3 regions of the Proteus appendicitidis genome follow, and region 3 is predicted to be linked to each of the others. Evidence: predicted binding sites of a transcription regulator. Region 3 holds the regulator's gene; each other region holds the start of a gene.
The links. The regulator CRP, encoded in region 3, controls carbon source genes, mostly activating them, when cyclic AMP is high. The targets are predictions, from matches to a motif close to ATGTGANNNNNNTCACAT.
Positions count from the first base shown of each region.

Region 1: QQS39_RS05950 (CidA/LrgA family protein) is a predicted target of CRP. The motif match lies at 4,629-4,646, and genes of this name have one in related genera.
Region 2: QQS39_RS15910 (NupC/NupG family nucleoside CNT transporter) is a predicted target of CRP. The motif match lies at 6,626-6,643, and genes of this name have one in related genera.

Region 1 is NZ_CP127389.1:1,287,287-1,295,080, reverse strand. It holds gene dcd (dCTP deaminase) at 1-289, opposite strand, end outside; gene udk (uridine kinase) at 357-998, opposite strand; gene apbC (iron-sulfur cluster carrier protein ApbC) at 1,219-2,331, opposite strand; gene metG (methionine--tRNA ligase) at 2,536-4,563, shown strand; gene QQS39_RS05950 (CidA/LrgA family protein) at 4,698-5,174, shown strand; gene QQS39_RS05945 (CidB/LrgB family autolysis modulator) at 5,174-5,869, shown strand; gene cdd (cytidine deaminase) at 6,072-6,956, shown strand; gene QQS39_RS05935 (NAD-dependent malic enzyme) at 7,170-7,794, shown strand, end outside.
Region 2 is NZ_CP127389.1:3,458,224-3,466,017, forward strand. It holds gene QQS39_RS15885 (hypothetical protein) at 1-300, shown strand, start outside; gene deoD (purine-nucleoside phosphorylase) at 384-1,100, opposite strand; gene deoB (phosphopentomutase) at 1,178-2,404, opposite strand; gene deoA (thymidine phosphorylase) at 2,471-3,793, opposite strand; gene deoC (deoxyribose-phosphate aldolase) at 3,864-4,643, opposite strand; gene QQS39_RS15910 (NupC/NupG family nucleoside CNT transporter) at 5,165-6,466, opposite strand; gene QQS39_RS15915 (TatD family hydrolase) at 6,755-7,537, opposite strand; gene QQS39_RS15920 (patatin-like phospholipase family protein) at 7,530-7,794, opposite strand, start outside.
Region 3 is NZ_CP127389.1:3,773,635-3,781,428, reverse strand. It holds gene ppiA (peptidylprolyl isomerase A) at 1-153, shown strand, start outside; gene QQS39_RS17265 (aminodeoxychorismate synthase component II) at 527-1,102, shown strand; gene argD (bifunctional acetylornithine/succinyldiaminopimelate transaminase) at 1,220-2,434, shown strand; gene crp (cAMP-activated global transcriptional regulator CRP) at 2,530-3,162, opposite strand; gene QQS39_RS17250 (OsmC family protein) at 3,475-3,882, shown strand; gene QQS39_RS17245 (phosphoribulokinase) at 3,972-4,841, opposite strand; gene QQS39_RS17240 (YheU family protein) at 4,907-5,128, opposite strand; gene QQS39_RS17235 (hydrolase) at 5,125-6,105, opposite strand; gene QQS39_RS17230 (LysE family translocator) at 6,205-6,810, shown strand; gene QQS39_RS17225 (SIS domain-containing protein) at 7,535-7,794, shown strand, end outside.

The DNA.
Region 1 (7,794 bases), 1.6 Mb from region 3:
CGGATTCAAGTGTCACCGCTAACGCTAATTCACCAGGATGCAAGAAAAATGCTTCACCTTCAGGTAACACAATTTCATCACTCATTACACGTTCTAGTGCAGCGTTTACTTCAGCCTTAGGACCACTCAAATCAATATAAGCAGCAGTATGACCTTGGAAAACACGAAATTGATTTCCTAAGCAAACATCTGCTGTTGCGCCGTTAATTCGCTCGACGGGCGGGCGGGGTTCAATGACTAATTTACCTTCATCCAGCCACTGAATAATATCACGGTCGCATAATCGCATTTTATTTCCTTCTTCAAGTTAAACAGGCAGTTTCATCATGCATGAAAGCTGCCCACAAATGAACCTATTATTCGCAGAACTGCCCAATTTTTGCTTTCAGAATATCAATCGCAACGCGGTTTTTACCCCCTCTAGGTACAATAATATCGGCATATTGTTTAGAAGGTTCAATAAACTGGAAGAACATAGGACGAACGGTTTTATTATATTGTTCAATGACTGAGTCTAAGCTACGTCCACGTTCATTCACATCACGTTTAATTCTGCGCATTAAGCAAATATCTAATGGCGTATCAACAAAGATAGAGAAATCCATCTCTTCACGCAGGCGTTTATCTGTTAATAACAAGATGCCTTCAATAATAATAACTTTTTTAGGTTGAAAAGGAATGGATTCTGCTTTGCGAGTGTGAGCAACGTAGTCGTATTGAGGGAGTTCGATGGTTTTTCCTGCTTTTAGTTCACACAAATGCTGATATAAAAGTGCGTGATCCATCGAATTTGGGTGGTCATAATTGACCTTATATCGTTCTTCCATCGTTAAATTACTTTGGTCACGATAGTAACAATCTTCTGGTATCACCCCGATATTATGATCACCTACTTGCGCTCTTAATTCGCGGTAAAGTGTACTTGCAATAAGACTTTTACCCGAAGCAGATGCTCCAGCGATACCTACAATTGTGCACTGATGTGCTGTGTCAGCCATAATCAAAAACCTGGTTTGAAATAAAAAGAGGGATAACGTAATAATATGTAAATATTACGCTAGCGCAGATTATAGTTTTGAAATCACTCTGGTTCCAGCGTAAAACCAGAAATCTATTCGTTTTTTATCAAAAACAGTCGGAAATTGCATGTAAAAAATGGAAAGCCAGATGGCTCTCCATTTAAATCAGCAAATAATTCAACGTATTTTTTTACTGTAATTACACTGCGCGGAAAGAAATTTCCGTTGGGATTGCATCACCATCCCAATACATTTGAGCAGATACTGTTGACGCGATTTCGCGATAAATATCAGCAAACTCGCCTTCAGGATCACGCATTACTGTTGGTTGCCCGCGATCTAAGTCTTCACGTAAAGAGATATGAAGAGGAACTTGACCTAATAATTGGCAATGATACTTTTCTGCCAATTTCGCCGCACCACCTGTACCAAAGATAGGTTCAAGGTGACCACAGTTACTACAAATATGTGCGCTCATGTTTTCAATAATACCTAATACAGGCACATTGACTTTCTTAAACATGACGATCCCTTTCATCGCATCCACCAGCGCGATATCTTGTGGCGTTGTTACCACAACCGCAGCGGTTACAGGGATATTTTGCGATAAGGTTAGTTGAATATCACCTGTTCCCGGTGGCATATCGATAACCAGATAATCCAAGTCAGGCCACAGCGTATCTTGGAGCATTTGCATTAATGCTTTGCTCGCCATAGGACCACGCCATACCATTGCATTATCATCTGTAACTAAATAACCGATAGAGTTAGACGCTAAACCATAAGCCATAATCGGTGCCATATGTTGTCCATCAGGAGACGTTGGACGCTCCATTGTGGTACCCAACATATTCGGAATAGACGGCCCATAAATATCAGCATCAAGAATACCTACTTTAGCACCTTCTTGTGCAAGCGCTAATGCAAGGTTAACTGCTGTACTTGATTTACCAACGCCACCTTTACCAGAGCTAACAGCAAGAATATTACGTACACCATTAACGCCCGGCAGATCATTTGCACGGCGTAAGGTTGAAATATTGTGCTTGAGTTTCCATTCAATGGCTTTTGCACCAGTGATGTTGCGAAGTTCAGATGTTTTTTCTTCGATTAGGGCTTGGAAAGGCTTTTTCCAAACAAATGGCATCACTAACTCGATATGAAGAACATCGTCAATCATCGCACATTGATGTAATGCTTTTAGAGAAAGCAGATTACGCTTCAATGTCGGGTGTTCAAAAGTAGACAAGACACCTGAAACTTTTTCGTTCAGAATCTCAGGGGTGGTCTGCTCGGGGGATTTATCACTCATCCCGGCTCCTCTCGTTTTCATTATTTATTAAATATATGAGTGCATCTATCATATCAGATAGTAGATGACTACGATAATGCCTTACCTCAATTTGCCAACTGAAATTTCTCTTGCAAAAACTCGATTATTGCCCTAGCGACATCATGACGGATCGGTTAACATCAAAGTCCCTTTTATTAATTTTATGGAAGTAAGATCCTTACTATGTCTCACGTCGCGAATAAATTATTGGTAACCTGCGCGTTACCTTATGCTAACGGTTCAATTCATCTCGGTCATATCCTTGAGCACATTCAGGCTGATATCTGGGTCCGTTATCAACGAATGCGCGGCAAAGAAGTTCATTTCATCTGCGCTGATGATGCTCACGGCACGCCAATTATGCTGAAAGCTCAACAACTGGGTATTACACCAGAAGCCATGATTGAAGAAATGAGCAAAGAGCATCAGCAGGATTTTGCTGGCTTTAATATCAGTTACGACAATTATCACTCTACACACAGTGAAGAGAGTCGCCAATTATCGACTAAAATTTATCTTGCACTGAAAAAAAATGGTCACATCAAAAGCAAAACTATTTCTCAGCTTTATGATGAAGAAAAAGGCATGTTTTTGCCTGACCGCTTTGTAAAAGGCACTTGCCCTAAATGTAAAGCGCCAGACCAATATGGTGATAACTGTGAAGTTTGTGGCTCTACTTACAGCCCAACCGAATTAATCAACCCACGCTCTGTTGTATCAGGTTCAACGCCTGTTATGCGTGAAACTGAGCACTATTTCTTCGACTTACCTGCATTTAGTAATATGTTACAAGAGTGGATCCGCTCTGGCGCTTTGCAAGAGCAAGTTGCAAATAAAATGCAAGAGTGGTTCGACAGCGGTTTACAACAGTGGGATATCACTCGTGACGCACCTTATTTTGGATTTGAAATCCCAGATGCACCGGGTAAATATTTCTATGTATGGCTAGATGCACCAATCGGCTACATGAGTTCTTTCTTAAACTTATGTGAAAAACGTGGTGATTTAAGTTTTGATGAGTTTTGGAATAAAGACAGCAAAGCAGACCTTTATCACTTTATTGGTAAAGATATCGTCTATTTCCACAGCTTATTCTGGCCAGCCATGTTAGAAGGTAGCGAATATCGCAAGCCAACCAACCTGTTTGTTCACGGTTATGTCACTGTAAATGGCGCGAAGATGTCAAAATCTCGTGGCACCTTTATTACAGCGCGTGCTTACCTTGATCATTTTGATGCAGATTGCCTACGCTATTACTATGCAGCAAAACTTTCCTCACGCATTGATGATATTGACCTAAACTTAGAAGACTTTGTTCAACGTGTTAACAGCGATATTGTTAATAAAGTCGTTAACCTTGCATCACGTACAGCAGGTTTTATCAGCAAGCGTTTTGATGGCAAATTAGCAGATTCTTTAGATGATGCTAAGCTTTATCAACACTTTGTTGATATGAAAGAAACTATCGCACAGTCATTTGAAAATCGTGAATTTGGTAAAGCAGTTCGTGAAATCATGGCATTAGCGGATGAAGCCAACCGCTATATTGATGAAAAAGCGCCGTGGGTTGTAGCAAAACAAGAAGGTCAAGATGCACAGCTACAAGCTATCTGTACAATGGGTATTAACTTATTCCGCGTGCTAATGACATATCTGAAACCGGTTTTACCTTCATTAACAGAACGCTCAGAAGCCTTTTTGCAAACCGAATTAACATGGGATGCGCTTGCACAACCACTTTTAGGTACAGAAATCACCAAATTCAAAGCACTGTTTAACCGTATTGAAATGGATAAAGCCAATGCAATGGTTGAAGCATCTAAAAGCACCATTGCACCTGTAAAAGAAGTCACAGGACCATTAGCAGATTCACCAATTCAAGAAACGATTAAGTTTGATGATTTTGCGAAAATCGATATGCGTATCGCTGAAATTAAACAAGCTGATTTTGTTGAAGGATCAGATAAGTTACTGAAGCTAATTTTGGACTTAGGTGGTGAGACTCGCCAAGTCTTTTCTGGCATTCGTACAGCATACCCAGATCCGAAAGTGTTGGAAGGTCGTTTAACGGTAATGGTGGCAAACTTAGCACCTCGTAAAATGCGTTTTGGTATTTCAGAAGGCATGGTAATGGCGGCAGGACCTGGCGATAAAGATATCTTCTTACTTAGCCCAGATTCTGGTGCAAAACCGGGTCAGCAAGTGAAATAACAACCAAGATTCATTTGCCAAATCAATAAATGGCGGGGTTCTATAAGAGCCCCGCTCTTTTTTTATTGTGATCCGTAGCACACTTTCAAAATCGGTGTATGATAAATCTGTTAGTTGATTTGGGACACTTAATTATGAAATCTAAACGGGCACGATTGCAGATTACACTTTGGCATTATCTACGATCTTTTTTGGTACTTTATCTTTGTCTCTTTGCGGGTAATCTTATTTCAGCCCTTCTACCCTTCGCGGTTCCAGGCAGCATTGTTGGCTTACTTATTCTCTTCGGTTTACTTGCTTTCCAGCTTATCCCTTTGCGCTGGGTTAAACCCGGGGCCAATATCCTCTTAAAAAATATGACATTACTCTTTATTCCTATCGGAGTGGCAGTAATGAATTATTATGACTTATTAAGTCAGCAACTTTTCCCTATTGTTTTAGCAAGTGTGGTAAGTACCTTTGGTGTTATGGCATTAGTCGCTTATTGCTCACACTATGTTCACCGTGAGCGCATTATCGTGGGTGCAAAACCTGACATAGTTGAGGACGTTGTAGAAAAAACGCAACAGAAAGACGACGATACAGCGTTAAGTGAGAAGAAAAAATGTTAATGTTAATGAATATTTGGTGGTCACTTCCTTTGACCATAATTGTCTTTTATTTATCACGTAAACTTGCTGCTCGTTATAAATTGCCTATATTGAATCCCTTACTTATAGGTATTGCGGTTATTATTCCTATTTTATTAATCACTCATACACCTTATGAGCATTATTTTGCCGGTAGTCGTATTTTAAATGACTTATTACAACCGGCTGTGGTTGCTTTAGCAATTCCACTTTATCAGCAATTACACCAAATTCGCGCACAGTGGAAATCATTAATCAGTATTTGCTTTATTGGTAGTATTGCTGCGATGGTCAGTGGGACTGCCATTGCATTATGGGCTGGTGCAACACCCGAAATTGCCGCATCAATTTTACCTAAATCAGTGACAACGCCTATCGCAATGGCTGTCGCAGATTCCATCGGTGGTATTCCTGCAATCAGTGCTGCTTGTGTTATCGCAGTAGGTATTTTAGGTGCCATTTTTGGTCATTCACTCTTTAAAATACTGCGTATTCCTACTCACGCATCTCGTGGTTTGGCGATGGGAACCGTTTCTCATGCCGTGGGAACAGCAAGAGCGGCTGAAGTGGATTATATTGAAGGTGCTTATAGTTCACTGGCATTAATGACCTGTGGGATTATTACTTCATTAACTGCACCGTTTATCTTCCCGATTATTTTGCATCTCTATAGTTGATCTCATTTTTGCTTCCTTTTTTCTCAAATCCCCGATTTAATTAAATTTATTTCGGGGATTTTTACTATAAATTTGAGATACATCTCTCAATTAATAAATTTGTTGCAATAGTTTCATTGAAAATATGATTTTCATCACATATAAGAGTGGGTAAAGATGCCTAGAATCTTATAATACAGAAAGATTAATGGGAGACTCATGTATGCATACTCGTTTTCAGGCAATTTGGTCAGATTTATCCCCTCAGTTACAACAAGCACTTGCTCCTTATCTTGAGCAGGATGAATTCCCTGCAATGTTCACGGCAGAACAGGTCAATGCCATAAAAACACAGTTACAATGTAATGATGATGCCTTAGCCCTAGCACTTTTACCGGTTGCCGCAGCTTGCGCTGTCGCGCCAATCTCTAATTTCAAAGTGGGTGCGATTGCTCGTGGCGAAAGTGGTAATCTCTATTTCGGTGCCAATATGGAATTTGCTGGCGCACCGCTACAACAAACCGTTCATGCTGAACAAAGTGCCGTGACTCATGCATGGTTACGTGGTGAATCTCGCTTAATCTCAGTCACTGTTAACTATACACCTTGTGGTCATTGCCGCCAGTTTATGAACGAATTGAACAGTGGCACTCAAATTCAAATTCAGTTACCGGGTAGAAAAATGGCAACATTAGGCGATTATTTACCTGATAGCTTTGGCCCGAAAGATCTCAATATCACCTCTTTATTAATGGACAAAGTTAATCACGGTTACAAAATTGATAACCCTAGTGAATTAGCGCAACAGGCACTACAAGCGGCTAATCGTAGCCATGCGCCTTATAGTGGCTCGCACAGTGGTATTGCTGTTCAAATGAAGAATGGCAAAATTTTCCAAGGTAGCTACGCTGAAAATGCCGCATTTAATCCAAGTTTACCGCCATTACAAGCGGCATTAATTTTATTAAACATGGCGGGTGAGAGTGTTATGGATATTGAATCTGCTGTCTTAATTGAAAAAGCAGAGACAATTTTAACGCAATGGGATGCAACACAAGCAACATTAACTGCTTTAGGTTGTCACCAAATGCAACGCATCACTTTGTAAAAAGTTTTAACTTATTCTTCTAAAAATCTCTCCTAAAAAAGCATCAGCATGTAAATTTTGCTGATGCTTACCAGAAAAAGTTGTAACAACTGTATCTATCTCTCATTTCTAAGCATAAAAATCATAAAAAAATAACATAAGCTGTACATATTTTTATTATTTTGTAGGATCTACAATTGTCATGTGACTAACTGCCTTACAAGAGTATTTTTCATGGAACTGGAACACGAAAGTAAACGCCCTCTCTACATCCCGTATGCAGGTCCAATCCTGCTTGAATTTCCCCTGTTAAATAAAGGTAGTGCTTTCAGCGAAGAAGAACGCAGCACCTTTAACTTACATGGTTTACTGCCTGAAGCAGTTGAAACCATCGAAGAACAGGTTGAACGCGCTTATCGCCAATATCTTGATTTCAAAAACGATAACGATAAACATATTTACCTACGAAATATCCAAGATACCAATGAAACCCTGTTTTACCGTCTCTTGGAATCCCACCTAACTGAAATGATGCCAATCATTTACACACCAACAGTGGGTGAAGCTTGTGAACATTTCTCTGATATTTATCGTCGCGCTCGCGGTTTGTTTATCTCTTACCCTAACCGCGCCAATATTGACGATATGCTACAAAACGCCACCAAACAGAACGTAAAAGTAATCGTTGTAACAGATGGCGAACGTATCCTTGGTTTAGGTGACCAAGGTATCGGTGGTATGGGTATTCCTATCGGTAAACTCTCTTTATATACCGCATGTGGTGGCATTAGCCCTGCGTATACACTGCCTGTTGTACTTGATGTGGGAACTAACAACCCGCAACGTTTAAACGATCCTC
Region 2 (7,794 bases), 320 kb from region 3:
GCCAAAACAGAGATAACACTACCAGTGCCTCAACAACCCAATAATAATGTCTTTTATGGGCATCAGCTGTTTGTTGCAGGGGCATCGACCTATGTTCGTTTTAAGAATGGAAACTATAGCTACGTTGTTTACGACGGAGAAGGGAGAGGATGGCAGTTTAACGGCGTTATTGTTTACAAAGGCAATGATATTATTAGCAAAAAAGAATGCAAGGAGCCGTTAACGCCTAGCTTGGATAATTTAAAAAATTATGCCGTTAAAATGGACCCTTATTTAGAAACCTATATTTATGCGCCTTAATTTGTCACCTTATTGATTAGACATAAAAAAACCCAATTCAAAGAATTGGGTTTTTACTATTATTAAGCAACGAGATGTATTGATTAGTCTTCTAATAACAGAACAGATTCTAATGCAATTTCAATCATTTCGTTAAAAGTCGTTTGACGCTCTTCTGCTGTAGTTTGTGTCCCTTTTTTGATGTGATCAGAGACAGTACAAATAGTCAGTGCTCTTGCACCATATTCAGCAGCAACACCATAGATACCAGCAGCTTCCATTTCAACACCAAGGATGCCGTATTTTTCCATAACATCAAACATTTCTGGATCTGGTGAGTAGAACAGATCAGCAGAGAAGATATTACCAACACGAACTTTAATATCTTTTGCTTTAGCAGCAGATACTGCATTTTGAACTAATTCAAAATCTGCAATAGCAGCGAAGTCTTGGTCTTTGAAACGCAGACGGTTAACTTTAGAGTCTGTACATGCACCCATACCGATAACAACATCACGTAATTCAACGTCTGGTAATACTGCACCACATGAGCCAACACGGATGATCACTTTTACGCCGAAATCAGTAATTAATTCTTTTGCGTAAATTGAGCAAGAAGGAATACCCATGCCGTGACCCATAACAGAAATCTTACGGCCTTTATACGTACCTGTAAAACCTAACATACCACGAACGTTATTTACTTGACGGACATCTTGTAAAAAAGTTTCAGCGATGTATTTAGCACGAAGCGGATCGCCCGGCATTAAAACGACATCAGCAAAATCGCCCATTTCTGCGTTAATATGAGGGGTAGCCATAACTCTTCCTTTTAATTAATCTTTTTACTATTTAAATATTATTCGGTAGATATATTGCTATACCTACCGAAATAAAATTAGAACATCGCTTTACCGTAATCGACTGGTGATAAACCGAAGTATTTCACGACAGTTTGACCGATATCCGCGAAGGTTTCACGATGACCTAATGAACCTGGTTTAACTTTAGGACCATAAACCAGAACAGGAATGTGCTCACGAGTATGATCAGAACCTGGCCAAGTTGGGTCGCAACCGTGGTCTGCTGTTAAAATAAGAATGTCATCTTCTTTTACCAGTTCCATCAGTTCTGGTAAGCGACGATCGAATAACTCAAGTGCTTCACCATAACCTACAACATCACGACGGTGACCGTAAGAGGAGTCAAAATCAACAAAGTTGGTAAAGACGATGGTGTTATCACCCGCAAGTTTCATTTCTTCAAGTGTCGCATCAAACAGAGCATTAATACCCGTTGCTTTCACTTTCTTAGTGATACCTACGTTTGCGTAGATGTCAGCAATTTTACCGATAGAAACAACGTGGCCTTGTTTTTCATCAACCAGTTTTTTCAACATAGTTGGTGCTGGTGGCTCTACCGCTAAATCATGACGGTTACCTGTACGAGCGAAGTTACCCGGTTTGTCACCGATAAATGGACGCGCAATAACACGACCAATGTTGTAATCGCCTTTGTTTAGTTCATCACGAGCAATTTCACACAGCTCATATAATTCATCTAAACCGTAAGTTTCTTCATGACATGCAATTTGGAATACAGAGTCAGCAGAGGTATAGAAAATCGGCTTGCCGGTTTTCATATGCTCTTCACCCAGTTCATCCAAAATCACAGTACCAGATGCATGGCAGTTACCTAAGTATCCTGGTAATTTTGCACGTTTAACGATGTTTTCTAACAGCTCTTGTGGGAATGAATTTTTCAGTTCTTTAAAGTATCCCCAATCAAATAGAACAGGAACACCTGCGATTTCCCAGTGGCCTGACGGAGTATCTTTACCAGAAGAGATTTCACTCGCGTAGCCATAAGCACCGATAATTTCTGCGTTTTTGTCCAAACCGATAGGGAATTTGCCTGTTGATTCTTCCGCAGCTTTACCTAAACCTAAACGGCATAGATTAGGTAAATGAAGAGGACCTTTACGACCGTCTTTATCTGCTTTACCGTCAGCAAACGCTTGTGCGATATGCCCTAAAGTGTCTGAACCTTGGTCACCGAATTTCTCCGCATCACCGGCAGCACCGATACCGAAGGAATCTAACACCATGATATGTACACGTTTCATAATTCTCTCTCCTGTGTCATTCTCCGCAGACTACGGGTATGTCACTTATAAATCGTAATTGAGTTCTTATTCGCTGATTTGGCGGTACACCATTGGTGAAGCTTCGCGTTTGCTGTCACCAATTACCATCGCTTTACGGACTTCAGCCGCAGCTTCTTGCCATGATTTTTCACTGTTAGCATGGATCATCGCTAAAGGTGTATCTGTATTGATCTTAGCACCAAGTGCCGCGATGTCGCTTAAACCAACACTATAATCAATAGCATCAGTCGCTTTACGACGACCGCCACCTAATGTCACAACAGACATACCTAATGCACGCGTATCCATTTCTGTGATGAATCCTGCTTTCTCAGCGAATACAGGTTTACTTAATACCGCAGTTGGCAGGTATTTATTGTAGTTTTCAACAAAATCAGTTGGACCTTTCTGTGCTGCAACCATACGACCAAAGACTTCTGCTGCTTTACCGTTATCCAACACATCTTGTAGTTTTTGACGAGCTTGTTGACGATCATCCGCTAAACGGCCTGATACTAACATTTCAACACACAGCGCCATAGTGACTTCAAATAGACGTGGATTACGATATTCGCCTGTTAAGAATTGAACCGCTTCACGAACTTCAACCGCATTACCTGCGCTAGAAGCTAGCACTTCATTCATATCAGTTAACAGTGCAGTGGTTTGACAGCCAGCACCATTTGCTACTTGGACAATTGACTCCGCCAACTCTTCAGATTTTTGATAAGTCGGCATAAAGGCACCTGAGCCAACTTTAACATCCATCACTAATGCATCTAAGCCTTCAGCTAGTTTTTTACCTAAAATAGAAGCAGTGATAAGCGGGATTGAATCAACTGTAGCAGTAATATCACGGGTAGCATAAAAGCGTTTGTCAGCAGGTGCTAATGAATTAGTCTGTCCGATAATAGCAACACCGACATTGCGAATAATATCGCGGAATTTCTCATCATCAGGGAAAATATCAAAGCCCGGAATTGCTTCAAGCTTATCTAATGTTCCACCTGTGTGGCCTAATCCACGACCAGAAATCATAGGAACATAACCACCACAAGCAGCAACCATTGGCCCTAACATCAGTGACGTTACATCACCCACACCACCGGTTGAGTGTTTATCAACAATGGGGCCATTTAAATTGAGGCTTTTCCAGTTCAGTACTGTACCGGAATCACGCATAGCTAATGTCAAAGCAACACGCTCTGGCATTGTCATGTCGTGGAAATAAATAGTCATTGCTAATGCAGCAATTTGACCTTCAGAAACAGTATTATCTCTGACGCCATTAATGAAAAAACGAATTTCTTCCTCAGTTAAAGGATGACCATCACGCTTTTTACGAATAATTTCTTGGGCAAGAAACACTGCAACCTCCTGGTTTTATAGCATTGGTAACGCCCACAATAATGAAAAATGGGCGTATTTCACGAATGGATTAGTAACCACTAGACGATTTTTGTTCGCCATGACCTAAAGTGGCTAATAAATTACCTAACAGGCTTGACGCACCAAAGCGGAAGTGACGGGCATCAACCCAGTTGTCACCCATAATGCGGTTAGCTAATGCAAGGTATTGAGCAGCTTCTTCAGCGGTACGTACACCACCCGCTGGTTTGAAACCAACTTCTTTGCCAACACCCATATCGTGGATCACTTGGATCATTAACTCAGCACTTTCCAGTGTTGCATTTACAGGCACTTTACCTGTGGAAGTTTTAATAAAGTCAGCACCTGCTTTGATTGAAATTTCAGATGCTTTACGGATAAGCGCAGGATCTTTCAACTCACCCGTTTCAATAATGACTTTCAGTAAAGAACCTGCTTCTGCACACGCTTCTTTACATGCTTTAACGATATCAAAACCGATTTGCTCGTTACCTGCCATTAATGCGCGGTAAGGGAAAACTACGTCAACCTCATCTGCGCCATAAGCTAATGCCGCGTTGGTTTCTGCTAATGCGATATCTAAATCATCATTACCATGAGGGAAGTTAGTTACGGTTGCGATACGGACGTCTGGAGTACCCTGTTCGCGTAACACTTTACGTGCTAACGGAATAAAACGTGGGTAAATACAAATAGCGGCTGTATTACCTTCTGGGCTTTTAGCCTGATGACATAATGCAGTCACTTTCGCATCAGTGTCGTCATCATTTAATGTAGTTAAATCCATCAAAGACAGCGCAAGGCGCGCTGCAGCGGTTAAATCTGTCATAAAACTCTCCAACGATGTTTCTCAAGCCCTTTTGGGCGTACGCTTAAGGTTAGCGATTAAATTTGTTGGCGAGCGGACTTGGTTCCTTGAAGATGTTGTTGTAACTTACGCTACAACGACAGCTGAGCTCCCTCTCACCGCGCTATGCTCACTTCGGCGACCCGTCATTGAGCCTTCGCCATTCCATGAAGTTTCAGCACATCTTATTTGAACACGCTAAGGAACAATTAGATGTGCTTTACGTCACACTAATCAAATGCAACTTGCAAATGATGACATAAAAGTGTGACAAAAATCACAATAAGGTTATTTTCTGGTGTAATGTTACTCGAATAGCGCCTCTAAGTCGTCTTTATAACGCAAAAAAAGCGTGTTCAATATGAAATGGTACCGCTATTGACCCTATTCAATACAAATTGCGAAATATCTCACACAATAAAAGTAGTTAATATTACAGCAGAAAACAAACATAAAAGAGCAGACAGGCAAAACCTATCTGCTCTTCACAATACACAAATCAATTAAGCAGCAACAACAGCCATTGCAGTTAATGCAAAGAAGAACCCTGCAATCGTTGCACTCATTAAGTTAGAAAGTGTACCAGCCAGCACAGCTTTCATACCTAAACGCGCCACGTCTTTACGACGGTTTGGTGCCATTCCACCTAAACCACCTAGCAGTACAGCAACGGAAGAAAGGTTAGCAAAACCGCACAGCGCAAAGGAGATAATTATCTTTGTCTGCTCTGACAAGATGATTAAGCCTGATGCAGCAACTTGAGCCTCATCCTGTAGATATTTGCTAAATTCAGAGTAAGCATAGAATTCATTAATAACCAGTTTTTGACCAATAAAGGAGCCAGCAACGGTCGCTTCACTCCAAGGCACACCGATTAAGAAAGCAATAGGTGCAAAAACCCAACCTAAGACTAATTCTAATGAGAAATTCTCATAACCAAACCAGCCACCAATACCACCGAGGATACCATTAACTAATGCAATTAACGCAACGAAAGCAAGTAACATAGCACCGACGTTAAGTGCAAGCTGTAAACCTGAAGAGGCGCCCGCCGCTGCAGCATCAATAATATTTGCTGGTTTTTCTTCATCGGTCATTTTATCCAGCGCATCTTTTTGATCGTCTGGCGTTTCGGTTTCAGGGATCAATAATTTAGCAAAGAGTAAACCACCTGGAGCCGCCATAAATGATGCTGTAATCAGATACTCTAATGGCACGCCCATACTAGCGTATCCAGCAAGGACTGAACCCGCAACAGAGGCTAGACCACCACACATAACAGCAAAGAGTTCTGAAGTTGTCATTCTTGCAATATAAGGGCGAACAACAAGCGGTGCTTCTGTTTGTCCAACAAAAATATTTGCAGTTGCAGACATCGATTCTGTTCGTGATGTACCCAGTACTTTTTGTAAGCCACCACCGAGAATTTTAATGACTACTTGCATAATGCCAAGGTAATACAGCACTGCAATTAGTGAAGAGAAGAACACGATAACAGGCAGTACGCGCAGGGCGAATACGAAGCCGCCACCACCAAACAACTCGAACATTTTATCTGATACTAGCCCTGCAAATAGGAAGCTCATCCCATTATTGCCGTAATCAATAACATTCTTAACGCCATCAGAAACCGCAAGAAGCACCTCGCGACCACCGTCGGAATAAAGAACAAATGCACCTAAGCCAATCTGAATAAGGAATGCGCCACCAACTGTACGTAGTCTAATTGCACGTCGATTGCTGGAAAACAGAATGGCTATCAAGATTAATGTTGCCATTCCGACCAAGCTCATAATGAGTTGCATTGAAGGGTCCCTGTTCACATAAAAATTTAATGGATTATCAATAATGCCCTTGCCAGAGATTATTGACTCTTTTTGCCAGATAATTATACCCAGTCTAAGAAAAGAACCCTCGATATCCACCACAAATAGAGTCTGAAAAAAGTAACACAAAAGTCATAAATGAGAGGTGCATCACACAAAAAGAGGAGAAAACGCATTTATTGAATAGGCTAAATAGAGAGAAAACATCATTCGATTAACAAACTATGTATTCCGCTTTAACCAGCAAAGTTAAATGCAATTCGAGAACTAGGTAATATTGTTAAGCCCAAATAATTGTAGGCTATTGAGGTAGAGTTGCTCTGCGATCACCTCTGGTGATCCTTGCCGCAACTCACAGAGTTGGGAAAAAACGTTCTGAATACGTTCAGGGCGATTAGGCTCACCTTGAAAACCACTCACAGGCATATCAGGAGCATCTGTTTCTAATAACAGAAATTCTAGTGGTAACGACGCAATTGCACGGCGAGTTTTCTGCGCTCGCTCATAAGTAATCGTTCCACCAACGCCAATAAAATAGCCTTGCTGAATAAACTTTTCTGCCTGTTGCAAACTTCCTGCAAAACCATGAATAACCCCTTTGCGAGGCACATCATAACGGCGTAAAAGCGCACTTAACTTATCGTGGGTTTTACGTGAATGCAGGATCACCGGCAAATCAAATTCAATTGCGAGTTTAAGCTGTGCAATTAAAAACGCCTCTTGCTTTTCAGGCTGAGGATTATCCATATAATCATCAAGCCCTATCTCTCCGATGGCAACACAACGAGAAGTTGTTTTTAATTTCTGTTTTAATTCCAAGAGATGCTGTTCAGTGTGCTCTTCAATATATAAAGGGTGTAACCCCAATGCACAATATAATTGATGATGATTATTAGCTAACTCTGCAACAACATCAAAATTCCAACGTGCAACAGCGGGAATAATTATTTTTTCAACATGAGCTTGATGCGCTAGTGACAAGCTGTTGGCAAGATCATCATAAAAAACAGGAAAATCAAAATGGCAGTGAGTATCAATAAATTTATTCATTCTGAATTTTCCTCACGTCAGGATGTACGCTTCGCGTTCCCTGCTGAATAATAGAAGCATTCTCCGCTTTATCAGCCTTCGCTTCTTCTTCAAACAAGCTAAAGACTTTTTTATCATACTGTTTGAATTTTTTCTTAGCGAAATGTTGACCAATTGTCGCCAGAAAATAGCGCCCACAACGTCTACCCACATGATAATCATGATTTAATGCATTTAAACGGCTTCCTAATGCACTAGATTGCAATGTCGTTGGTGGA
Region 3 (7,794 bases):
CGTGATTTTGGCTATGCCGTATTTGGTAAAGTTGTGAAAGGAATGGATGTCGTTGATAAAATTTCACAAGCTCCAACTCGTAATATTGGACCTTACCAAAATGTGCCAGTAAAAACGGTCACTATTTTATCTGCGGAAGTTGTAAAACAATAAACGCATTATTAGGATAGGGTATTTACTTATTCTAATAAGATGAAACACATATAAACCGGAATGAATATTTTCATTCCGGGGTTTTTAGCACGAAAAAATATTTTTTATCCTTCCTTTTTTCGTGTGATCTCCTGCAATAAGTATTCGCCACGCTATTAATTACTCTATTCATCATCAATTACCGCCATTATTGTTATTGCGCAATAAATCAGCAGATTTTCTTGCTTACTATTCATATTTTATACCTGTGCTATGATAATCGGCTTTGTTGTACCCAAGTCGGTTAAACAACGAGCTATTTTGGCAAATCTACACTCGCTTTAAAATAGTAATAAAATAGATAATGATAAGAAAATCAGTCGGATAGGCTAATATGCTGTTACTTATTGATAATTACGACTCGTTTACCTACAACCTCTATCAGTATTTCTGTGAATTGGGTGCTGAGGTTGTTGTTAAGCGTAACGATGAGATCGGACTTAAAGAGATAGAAAAGATGATGCCAGCACATCTTGTTATCTCGCCAGGACCTTGCACTCCTGATGAAGCAGGGATCTCACTTGAGGCTATACAGCGGTTTGCCGGTGAAATTCCTATTCTTGGCGTTTGTCTTGGACATCAAGCGATAGGACAAGCTTTTGGTGCATCAGTTATCAGAGCGCGAGAAGTGATGCATGGTAAAAATTCATTAATACATCATAATCAACAAGGTGTTTTTAAGGGGCTTAATCGTCCTTTAAATGTAACGCGTTACCACTCTTTAGTGATTGATGCGACGACATTACCTGTACCTTTTGAAGTGACGGCATGGAGCCAACATGATGGAAATGTTGATGAAATTATGGGAATTCGCCATCGTACTCTGCCAATTGAAGGGGTTCAATTTCACCCAGAAAGTATTTTAAGTGAACAAGGGCATGAGCTATTAAATAATTTCCTTAAATATTAAATGGATAGCATTTAAATAGCGAAATAATGCCTTTTTATACAAAACCACATTTGATTTTTTATTCATATTTAGTGATTATATTTTCATATTAAATATGAATAACGATCAGGTGGGGTAATGAAAAAGCAAAGCATCAACCGGGCAACTTACGATCAAGTAATGTTGCCAATTTATTCACCCGCAGAATTTATTCCTGTCAAAGGGATGGGTAGCCGTGTTTGGGATCAGCAGGGAAAATCGTATATTGATTTTGCTGGTGGTATTGCTGTTTTAGCACTGGGACATGCCCATCCTGCTCTTAATCAAGCCTTGAAAGAACAAAGCGAACAACTTTGGCATGTAAGTAATATTTTTACTAATGAACCCGCATTGCGCTTAGCTCAAAAATTAATAGATAACACATTTGCAGAACGTGTCTTTTTTGCCAATTCAGGCGCAGAAGCGAATGAGGCAGCATTTAAATTAGCGCGCCATTATGCCATTACTCGCCATAGCCCTTATAAAACTAAAATTATTGCTTTTCACCATGCATTCCATGGCAGAACACTGTTTACAGTCTCTGTTGGTGGGCAACCTAAATATGCAGATGGTTTTGGCCCTAAGCCTGCAGATATCGTACACGTCCCCTTTAATGATTTAGATGCGGTTAAAGCGGTAATGGACGATCACACTTGTGCTGTTGTTTTAGAGCCAGTTCAAGGTGAAGGTGGCGTAACGGCGGCAACACCTGAGTTTATGAGAGGGCTACGTGAATTGTGCGATAAGCATCAAGCGCTGCTTGTTCTTGATGAAGTACAAACGGGTATGGGGCGTACAGGCAAGCTTTTCGCCTATATGAACTATGATGTGACACCCGACATTATTACAACCGCAAAAGCACTAGGAAGTGGTTTTCCACTTAGTGCAATGTTAACAACACATGAGATAGCTTCTGCAATGGGTGTCGGAACTCATGGTACAACTTATGGTGGCAATCCATTAGCTTGTGCCGTGGGTAATGTCGCATTTGATTTAATTAATACACCGGAGGTATTGGAGGGTGTAGAAAAGCGCTATCAATGGATTGTGGATGAACTGGCGGCAATCAATCAAGTTTATAATGTCTTTTCGCAAATTCGTGGGCAAGGTTTATTGATTGGTGCGCAATTGGCACCACAATATGAAGGTAAAGCTAAAGAGTTACTCGGTCTTGCTGCCAAACATGGCTTAATGATGTTAAACGCAGGAGCCGATGTGATGCGTTTTACACCATCGTTAATTATTACCCAAGAAGAGCTACAAGAAGGAATGGTGGCATTAAAAGCGGCTATTGCGGAATTTGTAGCAGGGTAGTATCGACTAAAAACCCCATCAACGAGGATGGGGTTTACATATAAAAGTCTATCAATAGCCCTTTTATGGGCTATTGTTTATTCGAGCGGGGAAACTTAGCGAGTCCCGTAAACGACGATAGTTTTACCGTGTGCGGAGATCAAGTTTTGATCTTCCAGCATTTTCAGAATACGGCCTACAGTTTCGCGTGAACAACCAACGATTTGACCAATTTCCTGACGTGTAATTTTAATTTGCATGCCATCAGGATGCGTCATTGCATCGGGTTGTTTTGCTAAGTTTAATAAGGTTTGTGCAATACGACCTGTTACATCAAGGAAAGCAAGGTTACCTACTTTTTCTGATGTGGTTTGTAATCTGTTCGCCATTTGAGCAGAAAGGCGCATCAGAATATCAGGGTTAACCTGAATTAATTGGCGGAATTTTTTATAGGAAATTTCTGCTACTTCACAGGCTGTTTTTGCTCTAACCCATGCACTACGTTCTTGATCTTCTTCAAATAATCCAAGTTCACCGATGAAATCCCCCTGATTTAGGTAGGAGAGGATCATTTCTTTTCCTTCTTCATCTTTAATAAGAACAGCCACGGAACCTTTAACAATATAATAAAGTGTTTCCGCTTTCTCACCTTGGTGGATCAGCGTGCTCTTGGATGGATATTTGTGAATATGGCAGTGTGACAAAAACCATTCAAGAGTCGGGTCTGTTTGCGGCTTGCCGAGAACCATTCGCGTTATCCTCTGTACGTTAAATGCAGCCTTTCAAAACGGATAGGTTCCCTTTTGAGACAGCGTGCTTAAAAATCCTATCTTTACCTATTAACTTCCTGAGAACACGGTAAGTTAATATGGAGTAGATTATAATAAATGAGAAAATAATGCATTGATCTTAACCACTATCATCAAGCAGATATTGTTTTTAACACAATTAGTGCATTAAGTCTCGTTTTACGCAGTCAGCATAATAAACCTATTTGCTAATTGCCAGTTGAATTATGAGTATGTACTCTTTTAGTTTCTGTCATCTTTAGGGGAAAATAAATGGAAGCGAGAGTTAAGTGGGTTGAAGATTTATCTTTTGTTGGCGAATCTTCATCTGGCCATCAAATTATGATGGATGGGAATTCGGGTGATAAAGCCCCAAGCCCAATGGAAATGGTATTAATTGCTGCGGGTGGATGTAGCGCGATTGATGTCGTGAGTATTTTACGTAAAGGTCGTCACCAAGTAACTGATTGTGAAGTAAAATTAACATCAGAACGACGCGAAGAAGCCCCTCGTTTATTTACGGATATCAATTTACATTTTATTGTTTCTGGTAAAGAGTTAACGGATAAAATCGTAGAACGCGCCGTTCAATTATCGGCAGAAAAATATTGTTCTGTTTCTTTAATGCTAGGAAAAGCAGCCAATATTACGCATTCATTTGAAATAAAAGATGCTGACTAATTTTGATATTTTAAAATAAAGTTTAATCTGAAAAATAATATCCCTTAATTAATGGGATATTATTTTTATAGAGATAAATTTTATTTTGGTTAACTTATCTTTTCGCCATTTAATAATTTTTTGACTAATGGCGCCATAATTAATTCCATCGCTAATCCTAATTTCCCGCCCGGTACAACAATAGTATTTATTGTTGACATAAAGGAGCCATGCAACATCGCAAGTAAATAGGGAAAATCAATATCGGTTAAGCCTCGAAAACGAATAACAATAAAGCTCTCATCGAGAGTGGGGATCGCTTTGGCAGAAAAGGGGTTTGAAGTATCAACCGTCGGAACGCGTTGGAAGTTAATGTGAGTGCGTGAGAATTGAGGAATAATATAGCTAATATAATCATCCATTGAGCGTACAACCGAATCTCTTACCGCCTCTTGTGAATGCCCTCGTTCTGTGGTGTCTCGAATGAGTTTTTGTATCCACTCAAGGTTTACGATAGGTACAACGCCCACTAATAAATCAACATGTTGTGCAACATCATGTTCGTTGGTAACTACACCCCCGTGTAACCCTTCATAAAAAAGAACATCGGTATTATTTGGCAACGGCTCCCAAGGGGTAAATGTACCCGGTAATTGGTTATAGGGAGTGGCTTCATCATAAGAGTGTAGATATTTGCGAGATTGACCTTGCCCTGTATCACTATACTGACTTAAGGTCTTACTCAGTAAGCTAAAATCATTTGCTTCAGGGCCAAAATAACTGATATGTCTACCTTGTTCTCTGGCTTTTCTTATCGCCATATCCATTTCAGGACGGGTATAGCGATGGAAGCTATCTCCATCAATCAATGCTGCATTTGCATTGAGTTGTTGGAATATCTTACGAAAAGCTTGGCTTGTTGTGGTCGTCCCTGCACCACTAGAGCCAGTTACTGCGATGATCGGATGCTTGATTGACATAGGTTATCCTTTTGCTAAATAAGGTTGACCCTTATTGATGGCGATACATCGCTTGCTTTGAATAACTAACCAGAGCGAAACTGCGATGCCGGCATAATATTGACGCTCTCATGAAGTTCTGACCAAACCAATACGGCTTCACCGGATTTAAGCTGTTTTTTTACGTCGGCGACTTTTTGTTCAAGCGTTTTCTCTTGGATACCATAATCAGTGCCTTCTCGTAAAACAAAACTTTCAATAAGATTATCAAGTGCCTCTGTGGAAAGATCCTTCCAAGGAATTATCATTTGGTTTTCTCCAAATAAGCGGATAACCAGTCAGGTATTCGACTTTCAAGCCACATCACGGGTTTAGACAGTTTTCCACTGACAAAACCGACATGTCCACCAAACTCGGTGAGTTGATATTCAATGTTATTTGGTAAGGTTGTGATATCAGGAATAACATCCGCAGACATAAAAGGATCATCTTTAGCGTGAATAATCAGTGTTGTTTTCTTTATTTTATTTAATAAAGGCAATGCGCTGCATTGGCGATAATAATCTAACGCATCTTTAAATCCATGGATTTTAGAGGTAATTAAATCGTCAAATTGACGTAGTTTTTTAATGGATTTTATCGTTAACAAACTAATGGGTAACGATTCAGGATAACGAACAAGCTTACGTGTTGCGTTATTTTTCAGCTCTTTTAACAGATACCATTGATAAAAACGAGAAAAGCCATGTTCAATTTTTGTTGAGCATGGTTCTAGCATTAATGGCGCAGAGACAATAACGGCAGCATCGACAACCGCATTTTCACCACTTTCTGCGAGATAATAGGCAAGCATATTTCCACCAAGAGAATAACCAACGGCGGCTGTTGGTTGCTCACCAAATTCTTTTTTCAGCCAATTTAAGAAGTAGCGAGCATCTTCCGTTTCACCAGAGTGATAAATACGGTTTTGTCTATTGGGTTCACCACTACATCCTCTAAAGTGCATCACAACGCTTAGCCAGCCCCTCTCTTTTGCTGCGGCTAACATGCCGTGAGCATAAGGGCTGCTAAATCCACCTTCTAAGCCATGAAAAATGACTAAGCGTGGTTTATTGAGTGCCATTGTCGGATCTTCACTCCACGCTAAATCGACAAAATCGTTGTCTGGAAGATTGAGTCGTTGCCAATATGGCGTAAGTTGTGGTGTCCTGCGTACAATTCTTGGTAAGAGCGTTTGTAAATGTGGATTTTTAGCCCAACGCATTGGATTAAAGTATTGAGACATATTTTCCGTCTATCAAAATGAATTAACACTTGTTTGCTAAATAACATACTGCTATTTTCGGTGAAAATAAAACATCTGTCACATCTTTGAGCACTTATAATGACAATTAGTCTGATTTCATCGTTAGCTATTTTCCTGTTTATTGCGGCTATCACGCCTGGACCCAACAACTTATTGCTGACTTCATCAGGCGCTAATGTAGGTTTTAAAAGCTCATTAAAGCTGATGGCTGGTATTATGCTGGGTATGCAATGCGTTTTATTGAGTTCCGCATTTGGTGTTGCCGCATTATTGATAATTTATCCTGCACTGCACATTGGATTGAAGATAGTCGGGAGTGCGTATCTACTTTGGCTTGCTTGGAAAACGGCAACATCATCTTATCAGCGTTTAGATATTCCAGCAAAAACACCCCAAGCAGTAAGCTGGTTTCAGGGTGGATTATTGCAATTTCTAAATCCAAAAGCGTGGATGATGGGCTTAGGTGCAGTAGGAAGCTTCAGTTTATCGGGCGATGCTTATTTTAGCTCCGTTATTGCGATTAGTATTGTTATGGTCATTGTTAATTTCGTTGCGGGTATTGTTTGGATTTTAGGCGGCACATTAATTAGCCTATTTTTACAAAGCAGACAGTCTTGGTTTATTTTTAATATCTCGATGGGATTATTAACAGCACTTTGTGTACCGTTGATTTGGATCGGGTGAATTAAAAAATAGTTATAAATCAATAGATAACTTAATTTTTTTAGTTTTAATGATGTTTTTTTAAGTTTGGTTGAAATGATCTTTCTGAATGTGTATTAAAAAAAGAGTATTAATCTATCAAAAGAGAGATCTGCGATCATCTGTCATCTTTATTATGTATGTTACAGTATGAATTATATGAAAGGCTTATTAATTTCGGGTTTTTACTTTTTTTAATATCAGCCTTTTTATTAAAATATGCCATTTAATCTATTTTTACATCATTAAAAATAAAAATAATTCCTCGATAAAGGAATTATTTATTCCTTGTTATTGTTTGTAATTAAAGGTTTTTTATTGTGTTAATGTTTTTAAAATGTGTTTTATATTGTTATTTAGTTAATGATTATGTTTAACAACGCAATTTTACTGAATATAAATATATTCAGTTTATATCGTATTATTGACCAAGAAGAATAAATTATTATTTAAAATTGGAAAAAATTAAATTAAGTATTATAAAATAGAGAGGTTAATGTGTGAGAGATTGAATAAAAAAGTCAATATAACGTTATTATAAGAACAAGTCTTTCGATAATAATATTACTTTTTTTATGATTTATTGTGTCTCATATTTTGTTTCTAATTGATTTTATTCTAAAAACCTAATTACTTTAGGTATTAAACGTTTTATCAAAATTATTCCATATATAACTATATTGTACTCGAAGTGGATATTGTCATTATGCCAACATTAACGAAGATTGCGTGGATCAAGCCTGGTATGGCGACAAATCAACGTAAAATAGCGGATTATATTTTAGAGAACCCAGAAAAAACGGTTACTCTTTCATCACAGCAACTCGCTGAAACAATGGGGGTGAGTCAATCCGCTATTGTTAAATTTAGCCAAAAAATTGGCTTCAAAGGCTTTCCTTCTTTGAAACTTGCCATTAGTGAAGATCTTGGGCGAAAAAATGCAAATACTGGGCAAGATCCTAGCAT